DNA from 4 places in the Micromonospora sp. NPDC051924 genome. Region 1 is predicted to be linked to each of the others. Evidence: riboswitches for the same ligand, from Rfam matches in the RefSeq annotation. Region 1 holds a riboswitch; each other region holds the start of a gene.
The links. Region 1 has a riboswitch for cyclic di-AMP ahead of ACZ6S5_RS23435 (coiled-coil domain-containing protein). Riboswitches for the same ligand answer to the same signal wherever they lie in the genome.
Positions count from the first base shown of each region.

Region 1 (5,807 bases):
CGCCGGCCCGCCCGTCGGCGATCAGCTCCTCGTGGCTGACCTTGAGGAAGAAGACCCCGCTGGCCAGCACCGCGCTGAGGTGCTCGCCGCGCAGGTCCACCACCACCCGGCTGCCGTTGGCGCCCAGGTCGGCGGCGAACCGCCGGTAGAGGTCGGCCGGCACCAGCGCGGGATGGCTCGGCCCGCTGAGCACGCTGACCGGTGCCCGCAACCCCTCGCCGAGGGTGAGGTTGTAGAGCTCGTCCAGCTCGTGCCGGCTCAGCGGGTGGCCGGTCACGTCGACGATCTCCCGCCGGCTGCCGTCCCGACGGTCGTGCACGTACCCGCCGCTGCCGCCGGAGTCGCGGACCACCACCTTCAGCTGCACCCCCTCGCTGACCAGCAGCGGTTCCAGCACCTGGCCGATCTCGCCGCCGAGGCTGGTGCAGAGGGTCACCGGCACGCCGAGGGAGAGGATCATCCGGGCCTGCCAGACCCCCTGCCCGCCCGGATGCAGGTGCAGCTCGGGATGGTCGGCCGGCTGGTCGACGGTGACCGTGAGCCGGGGCGTCGGGGCGAAGACCATCACGTGCGCGCTCATCCGCCGTTCCCGTCCATGCCCGGCCTCCTCGTCGCGCGGTCCCGGCGGGCCGGATTCCCCGCCGGTCCCGCGTCATGCCGCGCGGTGCGGGACCTTCGACCGTTGCCAGGTTGGCCCCGGTACGGGACGATCGTGCGAACCGTCGACGGCGAGGGAGTCCGGGGTTGCTCAGCAGCGACACCTTCAGCTACACCGTGCAGGCCCGCTGCACCCGGGCGGAAGCGTCCGCCCTGCTCAGCGACCTGACCCGGCAGGGCGAGCTGCATCCGCTGATCGTCCGCGTGCGCGAGCTGCCGCCCCGACCCGGCGCCCTGGCCAGCTACGCGATCACCGACCGGCTGGAGCTGGGTCCGCTGCACTTCCCGGTCACCTATCAGGCGGACGTGCTGATCGCGAACGAGGACGAGGTGGTGACCGTGGCCCGGCAGCAGCCGGCCACCACCGTGCGCAACCACACCCGGCTGCGGGACGAGCCCGACGGCGCGGTGCGGATCGACGTGGAGATCACCCTCTCCGCCCCAGCGCCCGTGTTCGGGTACGCCTTCCGGCAGGCCCGTGCCGCCCATCTCGGCCTGGCCAGCCGGCTCGGCGCCACCCTGGAACAGGGGCGCACGGCCTGACTCAGGCGCCCCGCCCGGCCGGCACCGCCCGGCGGGACGCCGGCCCGGTCGCCCGTGGCAGCCGCCCCCACGGCTTGTACGTGGACAGCACCGTGGCGATCAGCAGCAGCGTGGTGGAGACGCTCGGCGCGACGACCAGGTCGACCCGAAGGTGGGTGGAGGCCGCGGCGCCCAGCTCGCCGAGGTGCCGGATCCGGGGGGTCAGCAGCAGGAGCACCAGCCCGAGCATGACGGTGGTGATGCCGAACTTGACCAGCACCCACCGCCAGCGCAGCAGGCCCCAGGGGGTGAGCAGCGCGCTGGCCACCCCGACCAGCCAGACCGCCACGCTGAGCGGTGCGAACAGCCAGGTCACCAGCAGACCGGCGGTCGGGTAGACCATCTCGGGGTCGGCCCCGCGCAGCCCGGCGACGCCCAGGGTGAGCAGCACCAGGTCCGCGCCGAGCCAGCCCATCGAGGTGACCAGGTGGAGGGTCAGCAGGGCCTTGCGCCCGGTGGGGGAGAGTCGGCTCATGCGGCCGATCCTCCGCCGCCGGGTCGCGGGCGTCGTGGGGTCGGGGACGACATCCGGCGTACGTCGCCGGACGTAGGGTGGCCCGCCGCCGGCGGGCCACCCCGGCTCAGTAGACCGACAGGTGCACGTGGTTGGTGTGGTCGCTGGACGGATCGCCGTTCCCGCCGCTGTACGCCTTCCACCCGCTGCTGGGAAGCCAGATCTGCTTGTACCAGATCACGTAGAGCACGGCGAGCGCGTCGGAGTTGCGGATGAAGTAGGCCGCCAGGTTGTTGCCGTACGTCTTGTCGCCGCCGGTGGCCACGCCGCCGAAGCCGTCCTGCTGCGCGGCGAAGTCGCAGGCCCGGCCCTTCGGGTGCTCGCCCGAGCCGCTGGGCCGGTAGCAGGAGACGTACCGGGTGAACCCGGCGGCCTTGGCCTGCTGGAGGGCGTGCAGCGTACGCGGGGTGATGCAGCCGTCGGCGGGCGTCGGGTCGTTGACGCTGCACGACTCCGGCGGCCAGGACCCGTCGGCGTTGCGCGGCGCCGGGGTGGCGGTCGCGGTGGACGTGCCCCGGGTGCCGCTGCCGTCCGTGGCGGCCGCCTTCCGGTTGGCCACCTCCAGGGCCTGCTCGGCCTGCTGCTTGCGCTTGGCCATCACCGCGACCTGCTTGCGCTGCTCCTGGATCTCGCCGTTGAGCGCGACCTGGGTACGGGTGGCCCGGTCCCGGGTGTCGAGCAGCTCGCGCAGCGCCCGGTCCTCATGGGCGGCGACCTGGGACAGCGCGGCGGCCCGGTCGAGGAAGCCCTCCGGGCTGCTGCTGCCGAGCAACGCCTGGGCGGTGCCGAGCCGCCCGCTGCGGTACGCCACCGCGGCGATCTCGCCGACCTTGGCGTCGCGGCTGCCCAGCTCGGCGTTGATCGTGGTGAGCTGGGCGTTGAGCTGCTTCTGCCGGGCGACCGAGCGGTTCAGCGCGGTCCGCGCGTCCAGCCAGCCCTTGCTGGCCGCGTCGAGCTGGGCGCGCAGGGCCGGGGTGCCGCCCTCGTCGTCGCCGGGTGCGGCGGCGAGCAGGCCGGTCGGGGAAGCCGCCGAGGCGGGGGAGACCGGCAGGGTCGCGACGCCGAGGGCGAGCGCCGCGACGAGCAGGGCCGCCAACCGGGCGGCCGTCCGTCGTACAGGTGCCACTGATGGCATTCAGGTGTCCTTCCGTCAACCGCCGACCGGGTTAGCTGACGGGTTCGGGACGGAAGATCCCTACCGCTGACGCGGATGCACCCCAGGTACGTGGTTCCCCGGCTCGCCGTGCTCCGGCGATTAGGCGACGGCCACCCCCGGGCGCCGATGGGCGCCGCCCGGCGGAGGCCGCGACCGAGCCTACCGGCGGTCCGCCGAGCCGACCCGGGTCGCGGGCCGGTCAGTCGGGGTTAAAGCCGGCATAAGTGCACAATAACCACTTGGATTTAAGATTGTCCTAATTACCACTCGACCGACCCGCAGGCGCCGGCGGACGCTCCGGGTTCGATCTGCAACGTGGCGTGGTCGATGCGGAAGTCCTCGTGCAGCGCGGCCCGCGCCGCCGCGAGAACCTCGCCGACCTCCGCGCCGGGGTTCATGGTCAGGTGCGCCGAGGCCACCTCCATGCCGGAGGTGAGGGTCCAGACGTGCAGGTCGTGCACCTCGGCGACGCCGGGCACCGCGGCCAGGCGGTCGTGCACCGCGGTCACCTGGAGATGCTCGGGGGCGGCCTGCACCAGGATCCGTACCGCGGCCCGGCCGAGCCGCCAGGTGCGCGGCAGGATGAACAACCCGATCCCGACCGCGACGAGCGGGTCGGCCCACCACCAGTCGGTCACCGCGATGACCAGGGCCGCGCCGATCACCCCGAGCGAGCCGAGCAGGTCGCCCAGCACCTCCAGGTACGCCCCGCGCAGGTTGATGCTCTCCTCCGCCCCGGAGCGCAGCAGCGCGAAGGCGGCGAGATTGGCGAGCAGGCCCAGCACCGCCACGGCGAGCATCGGGCCGGCGAGGACCTCCGGCGGCCGGCCGAACCGGCGGACCGCCTCGACCAGCACGTAGACGGCGACCGCGCCGAGCAGCACCGCGTTGGCCAGGGCGGCCAGCACCTCCAGCCGGTAGAGCCCGAAGGTGCGCTGCGGGTCGGTGTCGGCCCGGCGGGTGGCGGTGATCGCCGCGAGGGCCATCCCGATCCCGAGCACGTCGGTGAACATGTGCCCGGCGTCGGAGAGCAGGGCCAGCGAGCCGGTGGCGAACGCGGCCACGGCCTCCACCAGCATCAGGGCGGTGAGCAGACCGAACGCGGCCCAGAGCCGACCCCGGTGGCGGTGCGCGGCGTTGGTCACCGCACCGCTGTGGTCATGCCCTGCGCCCACGCCCACACCCTCTCGTCCGTCGGCCCGGCCCGGCTCAATCTATGTTCACATCGCTATGTGTGCAAATGAACGTCGGATGTCCGTCGGCCGCCTCCGTCGGGTCCCGCTCAGCCCACCGGGTCGAGCGTGGTGAGGCGCTGGGTGGCCCGGGAGAGCGCCACGTAGAGGGTCCGCACCCCGGAGCCCGGGTCGGCCCGGATCTCGCTCGGGGCGACCAGCGCCACGCCGTCGTACTCCATGCCCTTGGCCTGGAGGCTGGTCACCACCTGGAGCCGGTTGCCGCCGAGGCCGGCCAGCCAGCCGGCCACCTCGTCCCGGCGGGGCACCGGGGTGATCACCCCGACCGTGCCCTCGACCTCGGCCAGCAGGGCACGGACCGCCGCCATGGTGGCCGGCGCCAGCTCAGCCGGGGGCACCGCCAGCTCGACCGGTTCGACACCGGTGGAGCGGACCGCGGTGGGCAGCGGCAGGTCCGGGTAGAGCCGGCGGATCTCCGCCGCCGCCACCGCGAAGATCTCCGCCGAGTTCCGGTAGTTGGTGGTCAGCTCGTAGCGGTACCGGCGGCGGCGTCCCAGCGCGTGGTCGCGGGCCCGGGTCAGCTCCTGCGGGTCGCCGGTCCAGGCGGTCTGCGCCGGGTCGCCGACCACCGTCCAGGAGGCCAGCCGGCCCCGCCGGCCGATCATCCGCCACTGCATCGGCGACACGTCCTGGGACTCGTCGACCACCACGTGGGCGTAGTCGCGGTAGTCCTCCGGGCGCTCCCGCGCGGCCGCCCGGGCCGCCCGCTGCCGGTCGGCGTACGTGCTCAGCTCGCGGACGCCTCCGGCGAGCTGGAACGGGTCGCGCTTCGGCCGCTGCCGCTGGACCGGCTTGCCCAGCAGCGCGTCCAGCTCGTCCAGGAGCGCCACGTCCGCGATGGTCAGCCCCTCGGTGTCCAGGCTCCGGTACGCCTCGGTCAGCAGCCGGATCTCCGCCCCGGACAGCACCCCGCCGGCGTATCGGCGCAGCCGCTCGGGGCGGGCCAGCCAGCCGAGCACGTGCCGCGGGTGCAGCCGCGGCCACCACCCCTTCAGGAACTCCCGGAACTCCGGGCGCTCGATGATCTCGTCCTCGAACGCGGGCTGCTCCGGCAACCAGCCCACCCGCAGCGTGCGGGCCTGCGCGTAGAGCGCGGCGAGGACGGAGTCGAAGCCCATCCGGCGCACCTCGTTGCGCCGCGCCCCACGGGACAACGCCCGGTCCCGGATCGCGTCCAGCTCGGCCCGCTCCAGCCGGAGCAGCTCACCCCGGTAGAGCAGACGCAGCTCGGTCGGCGCGTCCGGCGCGGCGTCCCGGATCGCACGTTCCAGCACCCGCCGCATCCGCAGCGAACCCTTCACCGCCGCCACCTCGGGCGGGTCGGTGCGGGTCGCCGACATGCCGGGGAAGAGCGAGCCGAGCGAGTGCAGGGTGGCGGTCTCCTCGCCGAGGGAGGGCAGCACCGAGGCGATGTACTCGACGAACACCCCGGACGGGCCGACCACCAGGATGCCGCCGCCGGCGTACCGGGCCCGGTCGGAGTAGAGCAGGTACGCGGCGCGGTGCAGGGCCACCGCCGTCTTGCCGGTGCCCGGGCCGCCCGAGACGATCGTGACGCCGTTGCCAGGGGAGCGGATCGCCTCGTCCTGCTCCCGCTGGATGGTGGCGACGATGTCCCGCATGCCCCGCCCGGTGGCCCGGGACA
Region 1 covers NZ_JBVJJA010000031.1:65,379-71,185, forward strand. Annotated here, with positions in the region: gene ACZ6S5_RS23420 (1-phosphofructokinase family hexose kinase) at 1-580, opposite strand, end outside; gene ACZ6S5_RS23425 (SRPBCC family protein) at 745-1,200, shown strand; gene ACZ6S5_RS23430 (hypothetical protein) at 1,202-1,714, opposite strand; gene ACZ6S5_RS23435 (coiled-coil domain-containing protein) at 1,821-2,888, opposite strand; cyclic di-AMP (ydaO/yuaA leader) riboswitch at 2,894-3,025, opposite strand; gene ACZ6S5_RS23440 (cation diffusion facilitator family transporter) at 3,170-4,084, opposite strand; gene ACZ6S5_RS23445 (HelD family protein) at 4,192-5,807, opposite strand, start outside.

Region 2 (5,807 bases), on a different contig from region 1:
CGGTCCGACCCCGTCGGACGGACCGTGGGATCGGACCTGGCCGCGACCGTCCCGGCCGGCGTGCCGGCGTCGCCGCAGCGCCCGGTCCGGGTGGTCCCGGTCGACCGGGAGCAGGTCCTGGTCGGGGCGGTCCCGGCGACCGTCGGCTCCCGGGCCCCGCCCGCCCGCTGAACGTCGGGCGGCTCCGGCCCACCCTCGCCGTACCACCGAACCTCACCCCCGCACCCGCCCGGCGGCGGCCCGGCGGCGCATCCCCGACGGTCGCGCCCCGCGCCACCGGCCGTGCGGACCTCTCCACCACGACGTTCCCCGTGAGGTGCCGATCATGGAAAAGACCGTTCTCCACCACTTCCTCACCACCGTTCCCGAGGCCACCGCCATCTGGTCCGCGCTGCTCCTGCTCGCCCTCGGCGTCCTCGCCGTGCTGGTCGCCCGGCCGGAGCGGGACACCCCGCCCGAGGTGGCCCCCGATCCGGCCGCCGAGGAGGCCGCCCGCCGCGCCGACCTGAGCCGGTACGCCGACGAGGTGGCGGTGGCGGCCGCCGGGGCCGCGCAGACCGCCCGCCGCCGCCGCGAGCAGTGGCTCGCCGCCCAGGGCGAGGTCGGGCAGGCCTGGCGGGCGTACGACGAGGCCGAGGTCCTCGCCCGCCGCCTCGCCGGCGCCGCCGCGCTGCCCGAGCCGCGTACACCCCGCACCCCGGCCGAGTACGCGGCCCGGGAGCGCTGGCTGCACCACGCCGCGATGGCGGCGCACTGGCGGGGCGACCTGACCGCCCGGCAGTTGGCCGACGTGCTCGCCCACCGCAACGGCTGGGACCCCCGCCGGCACCCGGCCGGGCAGGAGATCGTCCTGGCCCGGGCGGTACGCGAGCACCGGCGCTCCGGCTGGCGGACCGCCGCCGAGCGGGAGCAGCGGGCGTGGCGGGACGCCGAGTTGGCCGCCGACGCGGCTCGCGTCCTGGCCGCCGAGGCGTACGCGGCCGCCACGGCACTGCGTCCGGGCGTGGTGCCGGCGCGGTCGGCCGAGCCGGTGACCCGGCAGCCCGCTCCGGTGCCGGCCGCCCCGGCCGTGACCACCCGTGCGCGCTGGCGCCCGGCCCGGGTGGGCTGAATCGTTACCCGAATGTGGTGAGCCCCGTCACGGGATGCCCGAAACGGTCATCGGGAACAGCTCGGGCGATCGACTCCCGCAATTCCGGGCCGCTCGCTACCCGATGTCCGATTGTTGCCCGACAGTTCCGACATAACTGCTCGTCCCATTGAGTAACGTCAGTGATCGGCTGTTCCGGTCAGAGTAATGATGTTCGAGGTTTACGCAGGTGGGGACGCTTGGCAGGTGGCGTACCCGCCGGTAGTGTCGGCGCGTCCGGTGCGGTTTTCGATCGCAAGAGGCGACGCCGTGCCGACCCGCTCAATCGTGATCTCACGAACCGGGGACCCAGTGCAACACCGGGGTGAATCCGCGAGCTTCGGCCGCGGTAGGGCGTACTTCCCGCCCGAATCCGTCAGCTAACCCGGTAGGCGGTGTAGGAAGGAGTCCCATCCTCGTGCCGACCACCCCCCGATCCTCTCCCCGCCTCCACGGCGCACCGGTGCCGGCGCTCGCCTGACAGCGTCCAAGCACCCCCGGCAGCCCGGCCACTCCGGGCGCTTCCCTTCCCGCGGCCACCCCGCCCCACGAACGCGCGTGAGTTCCTCCGCGCGGCGGGCGGGCGTGTGCCGCTCCGGCCCCCCGTGGAGGAACACGTGAAGCACCACCTGAAGCGACAGCTGCGCCGCCTCGCGACCGAGCGCCCGTACCAGATCGTCGCCGGCTCGGCCGCGGCGCTCGTCCTGGCCGGCGGCACCGGCGCCGCCCTGGCTGCCACCAACGACTCGCCGGTGCGCCAGCAGCACACCGCCGCCGTCGCCGAGTTGGCCCCGCAGCTGGGTCAGGTCGCCGCCGAGGCCAAGATCGCCGCACCATCGTCGCCGTCCGCTTCGCCGAGCGCGTCGCCCACGGCGAAGGCCAGCACCGCCAAGGCCGACCCGGACGTCACGAAGAAGGCCAAGCCGAAGCCCCCGTCGACCAAGGTCCTCGACTACACCTACGAGGCGCAGACCGCCTACTGGAACTGCGGCCCGGCCGCGGTGCGCAACGCGCTCAGCGCGAGCGGCGTCGAGACCACCCAGGACGCGATGGTCGCCCCGCTGAACGCCGGCGAGAACGGCACCAACTCCGCCGAGGACACCACCCGCGGGCTCAACCAGATGCTCAAGGGCAACCCGTGGCGGACCCACATGATCCCCGGCAGCCCCACCCCGGCCCAGATGGACCAGCTCCAGGCCGACGTGGTCAAGGCCGTCACCGACGGCCGTGGCGTGGTCGCCAACATCGTCGGCGACGCCACCGACACCGACGGCGGCTGGCACTCCTTCTCCGGCGGCCACTACATCGCGGTGGTCGGCTACAAGAACGACGGCCGCACCGTCCGGATCGCCGACTCGGCCGACCCGTCGGTGCCGGCGTACTGGATGAGCACCATCGACCTGGCGAACTGGATGGCCACCCGCGGCTACTCCGCCTGATCGCACCCCGCCCCGTCGGGCCCCGGCTCCCCCCCGAGCCGGGGCCCGACGTCGTCTGTCGGACTCCACGGCCGTCCCGTCTCGCGCGTCGTGTCCGTCCGATGGCACACTGCGCCGTATGGGTGACGCGACGGGTACCCGCCATCTGCTGCTGTTGCACGGCATGGGCGCCACCGGCGAGGTGTGGCTGCCCTGGGCGCCGCTGTTGGAGCGCCGCTGGGCGGGCCGCTGGCTCGCCCCCGACCTGGCCGGCCACGGCTGGTCCCCGCCGCTGCCCGAATACTCCTTCGAAGCCCTCGCCCGCCGGGTGCTGGAGGGGCTCGGCCCGGTCGCCGAACGGCTCGGTGCCCGGGACCGCCTCGTGGTGCTCGGGCACTCCCTCGGCGGAGTGGTGGCGCTGGCCCTGGCGGCGCGGTCCCGGGGGTTGCCGGTGGACGCCGTGGTGGGGCTGGGCATCAAGGTCGTCTGGTCCCCGGCCGAGCTGGCGAAGGCCGGCGAGCTGGCCGGGCGGCCGGTGACCTGGTTCGCCAGCCGGGACGAGGCGGCCCGGCGCTACCTGCGCGTCTCCGGGCTGGCCGGGCTGTTCGCCCCGGACCATCCGGTGGTGGACGCCGGGCTGCGCCGGGAGGACGGCCGCTGGCGGCTGGCCATGGACCCGGCCGCCTTCGCGGTGGGGGAGCCGCGGCTGCCCGCCCTGCTCGCCGCGACCGACGTGCCGGTGCTGCTGGCCCGGGGCGAGCAGGATCCGATGGTGTCCGACGCGCAGCTCAAGGAGCTGGGCGTGCCGGTCGCCACGTTGCCGGGGCTCGGCCACAACGCCCACGTCGAGGACCCGGAGGCGGTGCTCACCCTGCTCGACCCGTACCTGTGAGGACCTGATGCAGTCGCACCTGGCCGAGGTGGAACGCGTGCGTGGTGGTCAGCGACGGGCCACGGGTTGGCGCAGGATGGTCCGCAGCTTCGCCGGCTCGGTCCTCCGCGGGTCGCTGAGATAGATCTCGTGGTGCGGCCCGTTGAACGTGAGGCCGTTGGCCGGCATGAACTCATGGTGGAGGCGCTCGAGCACGGGACCCTCGTCGTCGTACGAGCCGACGTGCAGGGCCTGCACGGACAATCCCTCGGCGTACCGCTCGAACCGTATCTGGTTCGCTGCCGGCAGGTGTTTCTTGGTGGCGGCCAGCCGGACCGCCTCGTCCACCACGTCAGCGGTGATCCACCCAGGCTGTGTGATCATCATGGTCCATCGCCACTCGCCTTTGGCCCGAGTCACGAAGGCGGCCGGATCATCGGCTGACCACAAGCCCTCCAGCGGAGCGACGACATGGTCCCGGCCGAGCCGCTGCTTGCTGGCGAACTTCAGCGCGTACGAAACGGCGTACAACGCTGCCAGCGCATCCTGGTAGGACTTTGACGTGTTGGGGTCGCCCTCGCCGTCGACCATCAGGAACGGCAGCTCGGGCACATCCACGAGCTGGAAGCTGCCGGCGCGGGCGGCATAGAGGTCCTTACGATCCCGCTTGATGTCCGACTTCGCCATGGTCCTCTCCACTCCGCTATGCGGGGTCCGGGCGGCGCAGCGTCAGCGACTGGAACCGGTGGCCGCGACCGACGTCGACGGGGTGGAAGTCCACGACGTCGAACCATGCGGTGGCGAAGCCGAGTAACTGCTCATCGGTGCGCCACGAGAAGAAGCGCGGTGGCACGTACTCGTCGCCGTCGATGGGACCTTCGGCGGTTTCGTTGCCGCCGTACATGCCGGCGAAGAAGAGCCCGCCGGGGCGCAGCACCGCCCGGATCGCCGCCAGGACTGCGGGCAGGTCGTGGTTGGGCACGTGCAGCAGGCAGTTCATCGCGAACACCGCGTCGAACGAGCCGGCCGGGAAGGTCAGGTGCAGGAAGTCCATGACGTGGGCCTCGATGTCCTTGGCCCGGCAGTGCTCGACCATCACCGGCGAGAGGTCAGCCGCGACGACGGCGAAGCCCTCCTGTTGGAAGTAGGCGCTGTCCTGCCCGGTGCCGGCGCCGATCTCCAGCAGCTGCGCGCCCGGCGCCAGCCGGTCACGGAACGCCTGCCGTTCCGCCAGCTTCCACGGCTCCTTGATCAGCCCGTCCCGCTCGGCCGCCCGCGCGTCGTACGCCTCACGCAGCGGGCCGAGCACCTCGTCGTATCGCGCGGTCATGTCGATCATTATCAACGGGACGGACCGGTCGCGTGTCCCGCCGCGACCGCCCCGGCACGACTTTCACCGCGCTCGCCTCGACAAGTCCGGTGAGACGCGCCCTAACTGGGCGTTTTGATCACTCCCACTACGTATTGCTGCTTTCGTGGGTCTGGCCGGCGAGACGTCGGCAGGGTCGAATGATCACCTTTGGGACCAGGTTCACCTGATTGATGTCGATGCGAGATGCCCTGCTTTGATCCGCAGATCGTGTCTGGTTCAGAAAGTTCGGGAATCGTCGGACCCAACTGCGATCCACTCCGTGGTCCACAGTAGACATGGCGTGTGGCCGAGCGACCCGCCTACCCCTCCGACCTGTCCGACGCCCGCTGGGCGCTGATCGCACCACGGCTGACCGCCTGGCGCCAGGCCCGCACCGACGCCGGGATCGGCGGACGTACCGCCACCCACGACCTGCGGGAGATCTTCAACGCCATCCTCTACGTCAACCGCACCGGCATCGCCTGGCGCTACCTGCCCCACGACTTCCCGCCCTGGCAGACCGTCTACGGCTACTTCACCGCCTGGACAGGCGACGACCTCTTCACCCAGCTCAACTACGACCTCACCGGCCTGGCCCGCGCCAAGGCCGGACGCACCCCACAACCAACGGCCGCCGTGATCGACACCCAGAGCGTGAAGACCTCCACCAACGCACCACTGGCCAGCCAGGGCATCGACGCCGGCAAGAAGATCGTCGGACGCAAACGCGGCATCGTCACCGACACCCTCGGCCTGCTCCTCGCCGTCATCGTCACCGCCGCCAGCGCCAGCGACAACACCATCGGCATCAACCTCCTCGACCAGGCCAAAGCCGCTCATCCCGCCCTGGCCAAGACCTGGGTCGACGCCGGCTTCAAGAACAAGGTCATCGAACACGGCGCCACCCTCGGCATCGACGTCGAGGTCGTCGCCAAAGACCCGCACATCAAAGGATTCTCGGTGGTCAAACGCCGATGGGTCATCGAACGCACCCTCGGCTGGATCATGCTGCACCGCCGCCTGGCCCGCGACTACGAA
Region 2 covers NZ_JBVJJA010000023.1:60,638-66,444, reverse strand. Annotated here, with positions in the region: gene ACZ6S5_RS19440 (hypothetical protein) at 1-171, shown strand, start outside; gene ACZ6S5_RS19435 (hypothetical protein) at 326-1,111, shown strand; cyclic di-AMP (ydaO/yuaA leader) riboswitch at 1,399-1,539, shown strand; gene ACZ6S5_RS19430 (C39 family peptidase) at 1,735-2,568, shown strand; gene ACZ6S5_RS19425 (alpha/beta fold hydrolase) at 2,687-3,439, shown strand; gene ACZ6S5_RS19420 (GyrI-like domain-containing protein) at 3,488-4,105, opposite strand; gene ACZ6S5_RS19415 (class I SAM-dependent methyltransferase) at 4,122-4,757, opposite strand; gene ACZ6S5_RS19410 (IS5 family transposase) at 5,073-5,807, shown strand, end outside.
Region 2: linked by a shared signal. The riboswitch ahead of ACZ6S5_RS19430 (C39 family peptidase) and the one ahead of ACZ6S5_RS23435 (coiled-coil domain-containing protein) in region 1 are both predicted to bind cyclic di-AMP.

Region 3 (5,807 bases), on a different contig from region 1:
CGACCGGCTGGCCGAGCAGCAGCGCAAGCAGGTGGCCGGTGTGCTGGCCATCCGCGACAAGTACAACGCGCAGAAGCAGAAGCTGGACAAGCTGATCGCCACCCAGATCAAGCAGCGGGACGAGCTGGCGGCGAAGAAGAAGCAGATCGACTCCGAGATCAAGCGGCTGACCGCGATGCTGCCGGTGACCTCGGTACGTGTCGACGGCTGTCCGAACATCGACGGCGTGGTGAGCAGCGCCGCCCGCACCGCCATCAAGACCGCCTGCGCGCAGGTCGGCAAGTGGTACGAATGGGGTGCCACCGGCCCGAGCACGTTCGACTGCTCCGGCCTCACCCAGTACGCCTACAAGGCGGCGGGCATCTACCTCACCCACTTCACCGGTGCCCAGTGGGACGAGGGACGGCCCGTGTCCCGGGCCGATGCCCGCCCCGGTGACCTGGTCTTCTTCTACAGCGACCTGCATCACATGGGTCTCTACCTCGGCAACGGGCTCATGGTGCACGCGCCCCGCACGGGTAAGCAGATCCAGGTCACCAAGATCGACTACATGCCGGTCGCCGGCTTCCGCCGGGTCACCTGACCCTCCCTCGGCAGCACGAAGGCCCCCGGTCCACGCGGACCGGGGGCCTTCGTCGTCGGGACCGGTCAGTCCGGCGCGCCGACCGCGGCCGGCAGGATCTCCACGTCGTCCAGGTTGGCGAACATCACCCGGTGACCGAACTGGATCTGCACGTACCGGTTCTCGCCCCGGATGACGGTCCAGTCACCCGGTGCCGAACCGTCGAAGGTGACGGCCCGGTAGTACTCGCCCGGCAGCACGCCACCGAGCGCGTACCGCTGGCCCGCCGCGAAGGTGTACTGCAGCGGCGCGATGGTCTGGTACGGCACGCCGGCCGGGTACGCCGCCCTCTCCGGGTAGGCCCGCCCGTACACCGGGATGGTGGCCTTGCCCGGCTTGGGGGTCACCACGAAGCCGTTCGCCCACTTGGCCGTCGGCGCCGAGGCCGGGTTCCAGAACCAGGCCTTCTGGCCGAGGTACCAGATCGCCGTCCAGTCGCCCTGGATGCCGGCGAGGGCGTACGTCTGGCCGGCGGACGCGCGGGCGCCGTGGTCGGAGATGTACATCGTGTCCGGCGTGCCGTCCTTGCGTAGCCCCAGGTCGTTGACGAGCGGGGCGGTCTCGCTCGGCGCGGTGTGCAGGATGACGGCCGAGGAGCCGCGCAGCGGGCAGGGCGCGGCCGGTGGGGTCGGCTTCGGGACGCCCGGCGGCTGCTGGTTGCAGCCGATGAACGCCGGCTGGTTGGTGGCGTAGTCCGGGTCGATGGTGACCAGGCCGGTGTGCGGCGTGGCGGTGCCCTGGAACGGCGCCTTCATCAGGTCGAAGTAGTGCGACCAGTCCCAGTACGGACCCGGGTCCCAGTGCATCCCGGCGACGTTGCCGGGGAGGATGCCGGGCACGTTGTCGTGGCCCAGGATGTGCTGCCGGTCCAGCGGGATCTGGAAGCGCAGCGCCAGGTGGCGGACCAGCTTGGCCGAGGTCCGGTACATCGCCTCGGTGTACCAGGTGCCGTGGCCGGCGAAGCCCTCGTGCTCGATGCCGATGGACTTGGCGTTCACGTACCAGTTGCCGGCGTGCCAGCCGACGTCCTTGGCCTTGATGTGCTGGGCGACGTAGCCGTCCACCGAGCGCAGCGTGTAGTGCCAGCCCAGGTAGGTCTTGTCCTGGACCAATTTCACGCTGGGGCCGAAGTAGCCCTCGGTGTCGTGGATGACGATGTATTCGATCTTCTGCTGGGCCGGCCGCGCGCCGAGGTCGTGGTTGCCGTAGTCGCCGGCGCCCGGGCCGTACTTCTCGTACGGGGCGGGAATCCACTCGCAGGCGAGCCGGACCGGGCATTCCAGGCCGTCCGGCCGCTCGGCGCGGCGCAGGCCCAGCTTGTGCAGCCCGGACTCGTCCGGCGTCACGGCGGCGGCGGCGAGGGTCACCCGCTGGCCGTCGTCGGTGGTCCGGCTGGCGCCCTGGCCGATCTGGTCGTACACCTCGTCGGCGAAGGCCGCCGCGGCGTCCTCGGTGTCCGCGCCGGAGTACCGGGCCACCGCGCCGTACCAGGCCGCCGGGTCGCTGCCGGCGCCGACCGGCCCGCCCAGATCCTTCTGGTACGAGGCGAGCAGCGCCGCGCCGCCCCGGATGTTCGCGACGGCGTCGGTACGCAGCGTCTCCACCGGGATGCCGGTGAGCGCGGCGGCGGCGTCGACGGTCTGCAGGGACGCCTGCGGCAGCACGTCGCCGGAGGGCGCGGCGGCGACGGTCGGGTCGAGCGTGAGCGGGCGGGAGTCGTCGCCGCGCGGGTCCTCGTTCTCGTCCACGTGTGAGCTGGACGGGGTCGAGGCGACCTGCTCGGCGTCGGTCAGGTGCATCGGGCCGTAGCCGCCGCTCGTGCTGGGCTGGCCCGGGTGGGTGTCCCAGCGGGACTCCAGGTACGAGACGCCGAGCAGGACGCTCTGCGGCACGCCGTACTCGTCGGCCGCGCCGGCGTACTGCTGCTGCCGGTCGGCGGTGTCGGCGCTGGACGGCTCGGCGGCCACCGGGCCGGTGGTCGCGAGCGCGGTGGCCGCCGCGACGGCGGCGGCCAGCAGTATCCGTCTGCCCGACGGCGGGGGTGAGAGGTGCATCGAACCTCCAGACAGGGATGGGGGTCACTGCGTTCCCACCCTCACTCCGCACCCGCCTTGCGGTCAATACCTTTCCGGCTGGTAAAACCCGCTGAAGAAAACCTTCATCCTCCGGATCGTGGCCGCAACTTCGCGTACGGAGTGTCACGGCCGCGTGAGTTGCGTCTTGATAACGGCGATCTCTACTCTGGTCAATCGTCGGCCGGCAGTTTCATCGCCCAGCCCGGGTGGTGACGGTCGGACACCGCCGAGTCGCCTCCGGGCGAGCCGGGGACCCAGGTAACTGGGGTGAATCCGCAGCCTCTGCGGTAGGGCGGCTCCCTTCCTGCCCGAACCCGTCAGCTAACCCGGTAGGCGGTCCGGAAGAAGGAGTACGGAGCCCGGTGGCTAACCATGCCCCGCGGCCGCCGTCGGCGCGGTCACTCGACCGGCTGACGGCTGCGCCGCGTTCACGCTGGTCCCGCTTCACCACCGCCCTCGCCGCCCTGGTCGGCACCGCCGTCATCCTGACCGGCGGCGCCACGGCGGCCCACGCAGACCCGTCGGTCGCCGAGATCGAAGCCCAGATCGACCGGGACTGGAACAAGCTCGAACCGATCATCGAAAAGGTCAACGCCACCCGCGAGGACCTCGCCGCCAACCGCAAGCAGGCCGCCGCGCTGGCCAAGCAGATCGCCCCGCTGCAGGCCAAGGTCGACCAGGCCCTCGGGCAGGTCGGCGGTCTCGCCGCCGACGCCTACAAGGGGGACAACCTCTCCACGGTGAACGCGCTGCTGGGCAGCCGCTCCCCGGGTGAGGTGGTCGACAGCCTGGAACTGCTCGACCGCTTCGCGCACCGCCAGCAGCAGCAGGTGCAGACGGTGGCCGAGCTGCGCGACCAGCTGGCCGCCAAGAAGCAGCCGCTGGACGACATGATCGCCAAGCTGGCCCGTACCGAGGCCCAGCTCGCGGCGCAGAAGAAGCAGATCGACGCCGAGATCGCCCGGCTCCAGAAGCTGCGGCTCAAGGTGTACGGCAACGGGGGCGGCGGGCCGCTGCGTCCGGCGCCCTGCCCGGCCGGCTACCCGGGTGGCCCCGGCGGGGTCGCGGCCAAGTTCGCCTGCGCCCAGATCGGCAAGATCTACGTCTGGGGCGCCGCCGGGCCGGACCACTACGACTGCTCCGGCCTGACCATGGCCGCCTGGGCCAAGGCCGGTGTCTCGCTGCCGCACAACGCGCGCCAGCAGCACGACGTCACCCGGCGGGTGAGCCGCAGCGAGCTACAGGTAGGCGACCTGGTCTTCTACTACAGCGACCTGCACCACGTCGCGTTGTACGTCGGTAACGGCTGGGTGGTGCACGCCTCCCAGTCCGGCAAGCCGATCACCATGAAGCGCGTCGACGACGGCCAGATCAACAGTTACGGCCGACCGGGCTGACGGTCCGCAGGGGCTCCCGCGACGCGGGGGCCCCTGCATCGTTCCTCAGCGGGTCGGCCAGACCCGCCAGTTCTGCCAGGACCGGCTCGGCGTCGGCCCGCGCTGCCCCTGGTAGCGCGACCCGTAGACCGCGGAACCGTACGGGTGCTCGGCCGGCGAGGAGAGCCGGAAGATGCAGAGCTGGCCGATCTTCATGCCCGGCCAGAGGGTGATCGGCAGGTTCGCCACGTTGGACAGCTCCAGCGTGACATGGCCGGAGAAGCCCGGGTCGATGAAGCCCGCCGTCGAGTGGGTGAGCAGCCCGAGCCGGCCCAGGCTGGACTTGCCCTCCAGGCGGCCGGCGAGCTGGTCGCCCAGCGAGATCACCTCGAGGGTCGAGGCGAGCACGAACTCGCCCGGGTGCAGCACGAACGGCTCGCCCTCGGGAACCTCCACCATCGACGTCAGGTCGTCCTGCTGGACCGCCGGGTCGATGTGGGTGTAAAGGTGGTTGTTGAAGACCCGGAACAGCCGGTCCAGGCGTACGTCGATGCTGGACGGTTGCACCAGCGTGGGCTCGAAGGGCTCCAGCGCGAGCGTGCCCGCCTTGATCTCGGAGACCAGGTCGCGGTCGGAGAGCAGCATCGGAACACCATAGCGACCGGTACGGGTGACCTGCGTGTCGGACTACATCTTCGTACACCTGTTCGATAGAATGTTCGCATGGCTTCCTGGTCCGAATTCGCCGCCGACGAGCCCCGACTCGCCGACGAGATCCGCCTTCTCCTGCAGCAGTACGGGCCGGGCTTCGGCTACCTCGCCACGGTCCGCGCCGACGGCGGCCCCCGGGTCCATCCGGTCGCCCCGGTCATCACCGACGACGGGCTCTACTGCTTCGTCATCGACTCGCCCAAGCGTCGCGACCTCGAACGCGACGGCCGCTACGCGCTGCACTCGTTCCCCCCGGAGGAGAGCGACGACGAGGCGTACGTGGCCGGCAGGGCCCACCCGGTGACCGATCCGGCGACCCTGACCCGGGTGGCCGAGCTCGGCCGGGCCGCGCCGCAGGTCGACTGGCGGCTGTTCGAGTTCACCGTCGACGTGGCGATGCTGACCCGGCGCGACCAGACCTCCCAGCCGGGCGCCGGCCGGCCGCAGGTGCGGGTCTGGCTCGATCCGCGGGCGACCGCCCCGCCCCGCCGTACGGTGGCCGCCGCCGAGGGTCGGCGCGGCGGCCGGCACGGCTTCGACACCCGCCGCCCAGCCGCCTGAGAGTCCACGAGAACGCCGGTGCCGGCCCCGTCCGAAGACAGGGCCGGCACCGGCGTTTCAGTGCTGGGCGCTCAGGCCGCGCGGTAGGCGTTCCACGCGGTGATCATCCGGCTCGCCTGACCAGCGGTGAACTGGTGCATGCACGAGTCGTAGGTGTAGTCCATGAAGTTGGTGATCGGGTCCAGGCCCGCCGCGGTGCAGGTGTCCCGACCGGTCGGGCACTGGTACGCGGGCGAACCCTCGGCCGGGGTGTCGTCGACGCTGTCGCCCGAGCCGGAGCAGCCGCCCTGGAAGGTGTGGTAGAGGTTCAGCCAGTGGCCGATCTCGTGGGTGCCGGTGTCACCCTCGTTGTAGTTGGTCGCGGTGCCGCCCGGCAGCGACTCGTTCAGCGCGACCACGCCGTCCATGCTGTCGAGCTTGCGCTTCGGGAAGGTGGCCCAGCCGAGCAGGTTGTCGCTCAGC
Region 3 covers NZ_JBVJJA010000046.1:21,495-27,301, forward strand. Annotated here, with positions in the region: gene ACZ6S5_RS28440 (C40 family peptidase) at 1-583, shown strand, start outside; gene ACZ6S5_RS28445 (N-acetylmuramoyl-L-alanine amidase) at 649-2,676, opposite strand; cyclic di-AMP (ydaO/yuaA leader) riboswitch at 2,912-3,047, shown strand; gene ACZ6S5_RS28450 (C40 family peptidase) at 3,060-4,094, shown strand; gene dcd (dCTP deaminase) at 4,140-4,718, opposite strand; gene ACZ6S5_RS28460 (pyridoxamine 5'-phosphate oxidase family protein) at 4,797-5,345, shown strand; gene ACZ6S5_RS28465 (zinc metalloprotease) at 5,417-5,807, opposite strand, start outside.
Region 3: linked by a shared signal. The riboswitch ahead of ACZ6S5_RS28450 (C40 family peptidase) and the one ahead of ACZ6S5_RS23435 (coiled-coil domain-containing protein) in region 1 are both predicted to bind cyclic di-AMP.

Region 4 (5,807 bases), on a different contig from region 1:
TGCACCGGATGGCGGGACCACAGGGCGGCGAAGGCGGCGCTCTTCATCGACAGCTCGCCGATCAGCTCGGCGAGTTCCCGGTCGTCGGCGTGCCGGCCGGCCACCAGCCGCAGCCCGGCGACCGCCCGGACGGCCTCGTCGTCCCACCGCACGTGCAGGTCGCGGGTGTGCGAGTCGAGAAAGAGCATCCGGGTCAGGTTGGGCCGGTCCACGGGCCGGTCCGGGGCGTCGAGGTCGAGGTGACCGGCGAGGAGCCGATGCGCCAGAGGGTTCCAGGCCAGCACTTCGGTACGCCGGCCGAGCACCAGCGCCGGCACCTCGGTCATCGCCGCGATCAACTGCCGCACGCCCCGGCCGGCGGTGTCGGGACGCGCCGACCGGCGCCGCCGGCCGGGCCGGGGCCGGGCCAGGTCGTGCAGGTGGGCGAGCTCGTCGTCGGTGAGCCGCAGGGCCCGGGCCAGCGCCTCGATGACCGCGTCCGACGCGTTGGCACTCTGCCCCTGCTCCAGCCGCGTGTAGTAGGTGACGCTGACGCCGGCCAGTTGGGCCAGCTCCTCCCGCCGCAACCCGGGGACCCGTCGGGCGCCGTACGAGACGACGCCGACGTCTTCAGGGGTGAGCCGGGCGCGCCGGCTGCGCAGGAATTCGCCGAGGTCCCCGGCGCCCGGGCGGTGCGGTGCGGTCATCGCCCCATCCTGCCCGGTCCGGCACCCCGTTGCCTGTCCCTGCCGGTGACAGGCAGCCGCAGACCAGGCAGGGCAGGGTGCTGGCCGGCCACGCCGGCCGGACCGACGGTGGTCCCGGGTCGTCCCGTGGACGTCCCGTCGACCGCAAGAAAGGACCTCGATGACCCGTCTGGATTCCCCCGCCGTCACGCCGCGCCCGGCGCCGACCCGGCGTGCCGGGCTCGCGCTGGCCGTGCTGCTCACCGCGAGCTTCACCCTCGCCGTGGACTTCTCCATCCTGACCGTCGCGCTTCCGGTGATCGGCCGGGAGGTCGGGTTCGGGCTGGACACGCTGCAGTGGATCGGCACGTCGTTCGCGCTCTGCGCGGCCGGTTTCACGCTGCTGTTCGGGCGGGTCGCGGACCTGTTCGGCCGGCGCCGGCTGTTCCTCGCCGGGATCGCGGTGCTCGGCCTCTCGTCGCTGGTCGGCGGTCTTGCCACCGGTCCCGGCGTGCTGATCGCGGCGCGGGTCGCCCAGGGCCTGGCCACCGCAGCGGTCACCCCGGCCGCGTTGTCACTGCTGACCACCACGTTCCCGGAAGGTCCGGCCCGGGACCGGGCGCTCGGCCTCAACGGGGCGCTGATGGCCGCCGGCTTCACCACCGGGGCGATCCTCGGCGGCCTGCTGACCGACCTGCTGAGCTGGCGGTGGGCGTTCTTCGTCAACGCGGTGGTGGCGGCCGCGGTGCTGGCCGTGGCCCCGCTGGTGGTGGCCGAGAGCCGGCCACCCCGGCGGCCCCGGCTCGACCTGCCCGGCTCGTTCACCGTCACCGGTGGGTTGCTGGCGTTCGTGTACGGGCTGACGGCCGCCGGTGAACACGGGTGGACCGACCGACGAGCCTTGGCGGCGCTCGCCGTGGGGGCCGTGCTGCTGGTCGCGTTCGGGGCGGTGGAGCGGCGGGCCGCCGCGCCGCTGGTACCCGCCGCGGTGCTGCGCCGCCCGACCGTACGCTGGGGCAACCTCCTCGGGCTGCTCGCCTTCGCCACCGAGACGTCCCTGGTGTTCCTGCTCACCCTCTATCTGCAGCGAGTGCTCGGGCTTCCGCCGCTGGTCGCCGGCGGTTCCTTCGCCGTCCTCGGCATCGGCACCGTGCTCGGCGGCGTGCTGGGGCCACGGCTGGTGGCCGCCTGGGGGGGCCGGCGAACGATCGTGGCCGGTTTCCTGGCTCAGGCCGCCGCGACCGCGCCGCTGCTCCTGCTCGGTGCGGACCGGGGGTGGATGCTGCTGCTGCTCGTCGCCACGTTCGTCGGTGGGGTCGCCAACCTGGTGGTGATCGTCGGCTTCATGGTGACGGCGACATCCGGCCTGCCCGACGGCGAGCAGGGGCTGGCGACCGGCATCGCCACGCTCAGCCAGCAGGTGGGCATCACCGTCGGTATCCCGGTGATGTCCGCGGTGCTGGCCGCGGTGGTGCACGGCCTGGGCACCGACGGCGGGGCGGTGCTCCACGGCGTCACCGCCGCCATCGCCGCGAACGCCGGCGGGTGTCTGCTCGGCGCCGGGCTCGCCGCGTTCCTGCTGCCCGGGCCCGCGTCGGGCCTGGCGGAGACGGGCTGAGCGAGGCACCGGGTCAGTGCGCGAGACGCGGAACGCCCGACCGGTTGCCCGGTCGGGCGTTCCGCGCGGATCCGCCGGGAGGCCGGATTCCGTGGTGCCTCAGCGCAGGCGCAGCTTCTGGCCCGGGAAGATCAGCCCCGGGTCGGCACCGACCACGCGCTTGTTGCGCTCGTACAGCGCCTGCCAGCCGCCGACGAGGTGGTGCGCGTCGGCGATCTCGGACAGGGTGTCACCGGGCTTGACGACGTAGGTGCCGCCGGTGCTCGGGGTGGTGGAGCGGTGCTTGCGGGTGGCCGGCCGGTCACCCCGGAAGGACCGGTCCTTGGTGGCCTTCCTGGTCGACTTCTTCGACCCACCGTCCGACTTGGACGAGTAGTGCTTGGACGAGCCGCCCTTCTTGCCGCACACCGGCCAGGCGCCGATGCCCTGCCCGTCGAGGACCTTCTCGGCGATGGCGATCTGCTCGCTGCGGCTGGCCAGGTCGGCGCGGGCGGCGTACGTCTGACCGCCGTAGCCGTTCCAGGTGCTCTTGGAGAACTGGAGGCCGCCGTAGTAGCCGTTGCCGGTGTTGATGTGCCAGTTGCCGCCGGACTCGCACTGGGCGATGGCGTCCCAGTTGACGCTGGAGGCGCTGGCCGGTGCGGCCGGGCCGAGGATGGCGGCGGCGCCGGTGGCGGCGCCGACGACGAGCGCCCCGACGGCGAGGCGACGCTGCGTGGTCCGTCGGTGACGAGCGACGTGTTCACTTGCCATGTTGGGTTTCCTCCACGCCGACGAGGTGAGCTGTCGGGTTCGGGCCGAGGAGCCCGGCCGCCGATGGCGGCTTCACCCCGAGGTGTCGAGCACCGAGGAACGTGTGGGTCCCCCGCTCCCGCCGTGAGGTCCAGGTACCGCCGGGCCGGTGGCGGGATTAGGCGTTACCGGCCCGTGGTGTCCGCGATCGCGAACGGATACGACGTTAGGAACCCTTTCGGACGAATGCCCACTTCTTGTGAAGTTCTTCACCCGGCCGAGCGACGACGTCACGGCTCGGGTTGCGCGCGGAACCGGCGTGGCGTACACGCGGGCTCATCACCCACAGTGACCGTCCACGCCGGTCCCGTACGCGTCCCTTCAGTACGTCAGGCCGTAGCCCTGCGGGAAGAGCGGCACCTGCCCGTCGCCGGCGTTGATGGGCTGCTGGCTGACCGAGTTCATCCAGGTCATCGGCAGTTTGCCGGTGGGTGCGTACCCGCCGAAGAGGACGTCGGCGACGCCGGCGCCCTCGGTGCCGGGCAGCCAGGAGGCCAGCAGCGCGTCCCACCTGGGCAGTTCGGCCGAGATGTCCATCGGCCGGCCGGAGACCAGCACCACGATCACCGGCACGCCGGCGTTGCGCAGCGTCGAAATAGTGCGCAGGTCCTCACGGTCCAGGCTCATGCTGCCGGTCCGGTCGCCCTGCCCCTCGGCGTACGGTGTCTCGCCGACCACCGCGATCGCGGCCCGGTAGGTCCCGTCGATGCCGGTGCCGCGCTGGTTGTAGGTGACCGTGGTGGTCGGCCCGACGGCGGCGCGGATGCCCTGGAGGATGGTGGTGCCGGGGGTGATGTTGCCCGACGAGCCCTGCCAGGAGATGGTCCAACCGCCGCTCTGGTTGCCGATGTTGTCGGCGTTCTTGCCGGCCACGAAGATCTTGTTGTTGTCCCGGGCCAGCGGCAGGACGCCGCCGCTGTTCTTCAGCAGCACCTGGGACTGGCGCACGGCCTGCCGGGCAAGGCCCCGGTGGGCCGCGTTGCCCACCGTCGGGGTCCAGCTCCGGTCGGTGTACGGGCGCTCGAAGAGCCCCAGTTCGAACTTCTTCGTGAGGATGCGGCGGTTGGCATCGTCGATCCGGCTCATCGGCACGTGCCCGTTCTGCACCTCGGCGCGCAGGGTGCTGATGAAGCTCTTCCAGGCGGTGGGCACCATCACCATGTCGATGCCGGCGTTGATCGCGGTGCTCACCTCGGCGGCGGTGAAGCCGGCGCTGCCGTCGATCTGGTCGATGCCGTTCCAGTCGGAGACGACGAAGCCGGAGAAGCCGAGCTCTCCCTTGAGGACGGTGGTGATCAGGTACTGGTGGCCGTGCAGTTTCACGCCGTTCCAGCTGCTGTAGGAGATCATCACCGCGCCGACCCCGCGCTGGACCGCGGCCTGGAACGGGGGCAGGTGGATGGCCCGCAGGTCGGCCTCACTGAGCTGGGTGTTCCCCTGGTCGTCGCCGCCGGTGGTGCCGCCGTCGCCGACGTAGTGCTTGGCGGTGGCGAGCACCGAGGTGGGGCCGCCGAGGGTGCTGCCCTGCAGGCCGGTGATGAGGGTCGACAGGTTGGACGGCAGGTCGGGGGTCTCGCCGAAGGACTCGTAGGTGCGCCCCCACCGGTCGTTGCGGGCGACGCAGAGGCAGGGGGCGAAGTCCCAGTCCACGCCGGTGCCGGTGATCTCCTCGGCGACGGCCTGGCCGATCTGCTGCACCAGGGCCGCGTCGCGGGTGGCACCGAGCCCGATGTTGTGCGGGAAGATCGTCGCCCCGTACACGTTGTTGTGGCCGTGCACGGCGTCCACCCCGTAGATCATCGGGATGCCGAGCGGGGTGGCGACGGCGGCGCGCTGGAAGCCGTCGTACATGTCGGCCCAGGAGGTGGCGGTGTTCGGCGAGGGCGCCGAACCGCCGCCGGAGAGGATCGAGCCGAGCCGGTAGGTGGTCAGGTCGCTCGTGGTGACCGAACCGCGCTCGGCCTGGGTCATCTGGCCGATCTTCTCGTCCAGGGTCATCCGGGCGAGCAGGTCGGCGACGCGGGTGGCGACGGGCAGCGTCGGGTCCTGGTAGGGCAGGCCGGCGGCGGAGGCCCGGGCGGGCGCGGTCAGGGCGGTGAACGCGACGAGGAGCAGGACGAGCGGGAGGGGACGGTGGCGGTGACGGATCACGGGTCGCTCCTTCCGGAGGAACGCTGAGGCCGTTGACCGGACCCTACGCCCGCACGCATCGACTGTGAACAATCCTTGCAGGTTCCGGAACCGCCGGGCGGGCCGGCGCCGGAGCGGACTACCGTGGCGGAGGTTCGCGCAAGATCGGACGAGGTGGCGAAGACGGACATGACCGACCACGGACACGAGCTGCTCTTCGGCGGCTTCCTCACCCCCACCGCCGGGCGACCGGAGCAGGTGGTGGCGCTGGCCAAGCTCTGCGAGCAGGCCGGCCTCGACCTGGTCACCTTCCAGGACCACCCGTACCAGCCGGGGTTCCTGGACACCTGGACGCTGATGTCGTTCGTGGCCGCGGCGACCAGCCGGGTCCGACTGGCCGGCAACGTGCTGAACCTGCCGCTGCGCCAGCCGGTGGTCCTCGCCCGCAGCGTGGCCAGCCTCGACCTGCTCACCGGCGGCCGGGTGGAGCTGGGGCTGGGCGCCGGCGCGTTCTGGGAGGCGATCGAGGCGGTCGGCGGGCGGCGGCTCAGCCCCGGGCAGGCGGTGGACGCCCTGGACGAGGCGATCCGGGTGATCCGCGA
Region 4 covers NZ_JBVJJA010000003.1:142,762-148,568, forward strand. Annotated here, with positions in the region: gene ACZ6S5_RS03200 (helix-turn-helix domain-containing protein) at 1-686, opposite strand, end outside; gene ACZ6S5_RS03205 (MFS transporter) at 847-2,283, shown strand; gene ACZ6S5_RS03210 (transglycosylase family protein) at 2,383-3,036, opposite strand; cyclic di-AMP (ydaO/yuaA leader) riboswitch at 3,038-3,210, opposite strand; gene ACZ6S5_RS03215 (glycoside hydrolase family 3 protein) at 3,397-5,226, opposite strand; gene ACZ6S5_RS03220 (LLM class flavin-dependent oxidoreductase) at 5,395-5,807, shown strand, end outside.
Region 4: linked by a shared signal. The riboswitch ahead of ACZ6S5_RS03210 (transglycosylase family protein) and the one ahead of ACZ6S5_RS23435 (coiled-coil domain-containing protein) in region 1 are both predicted to bind cyclic di-AMP.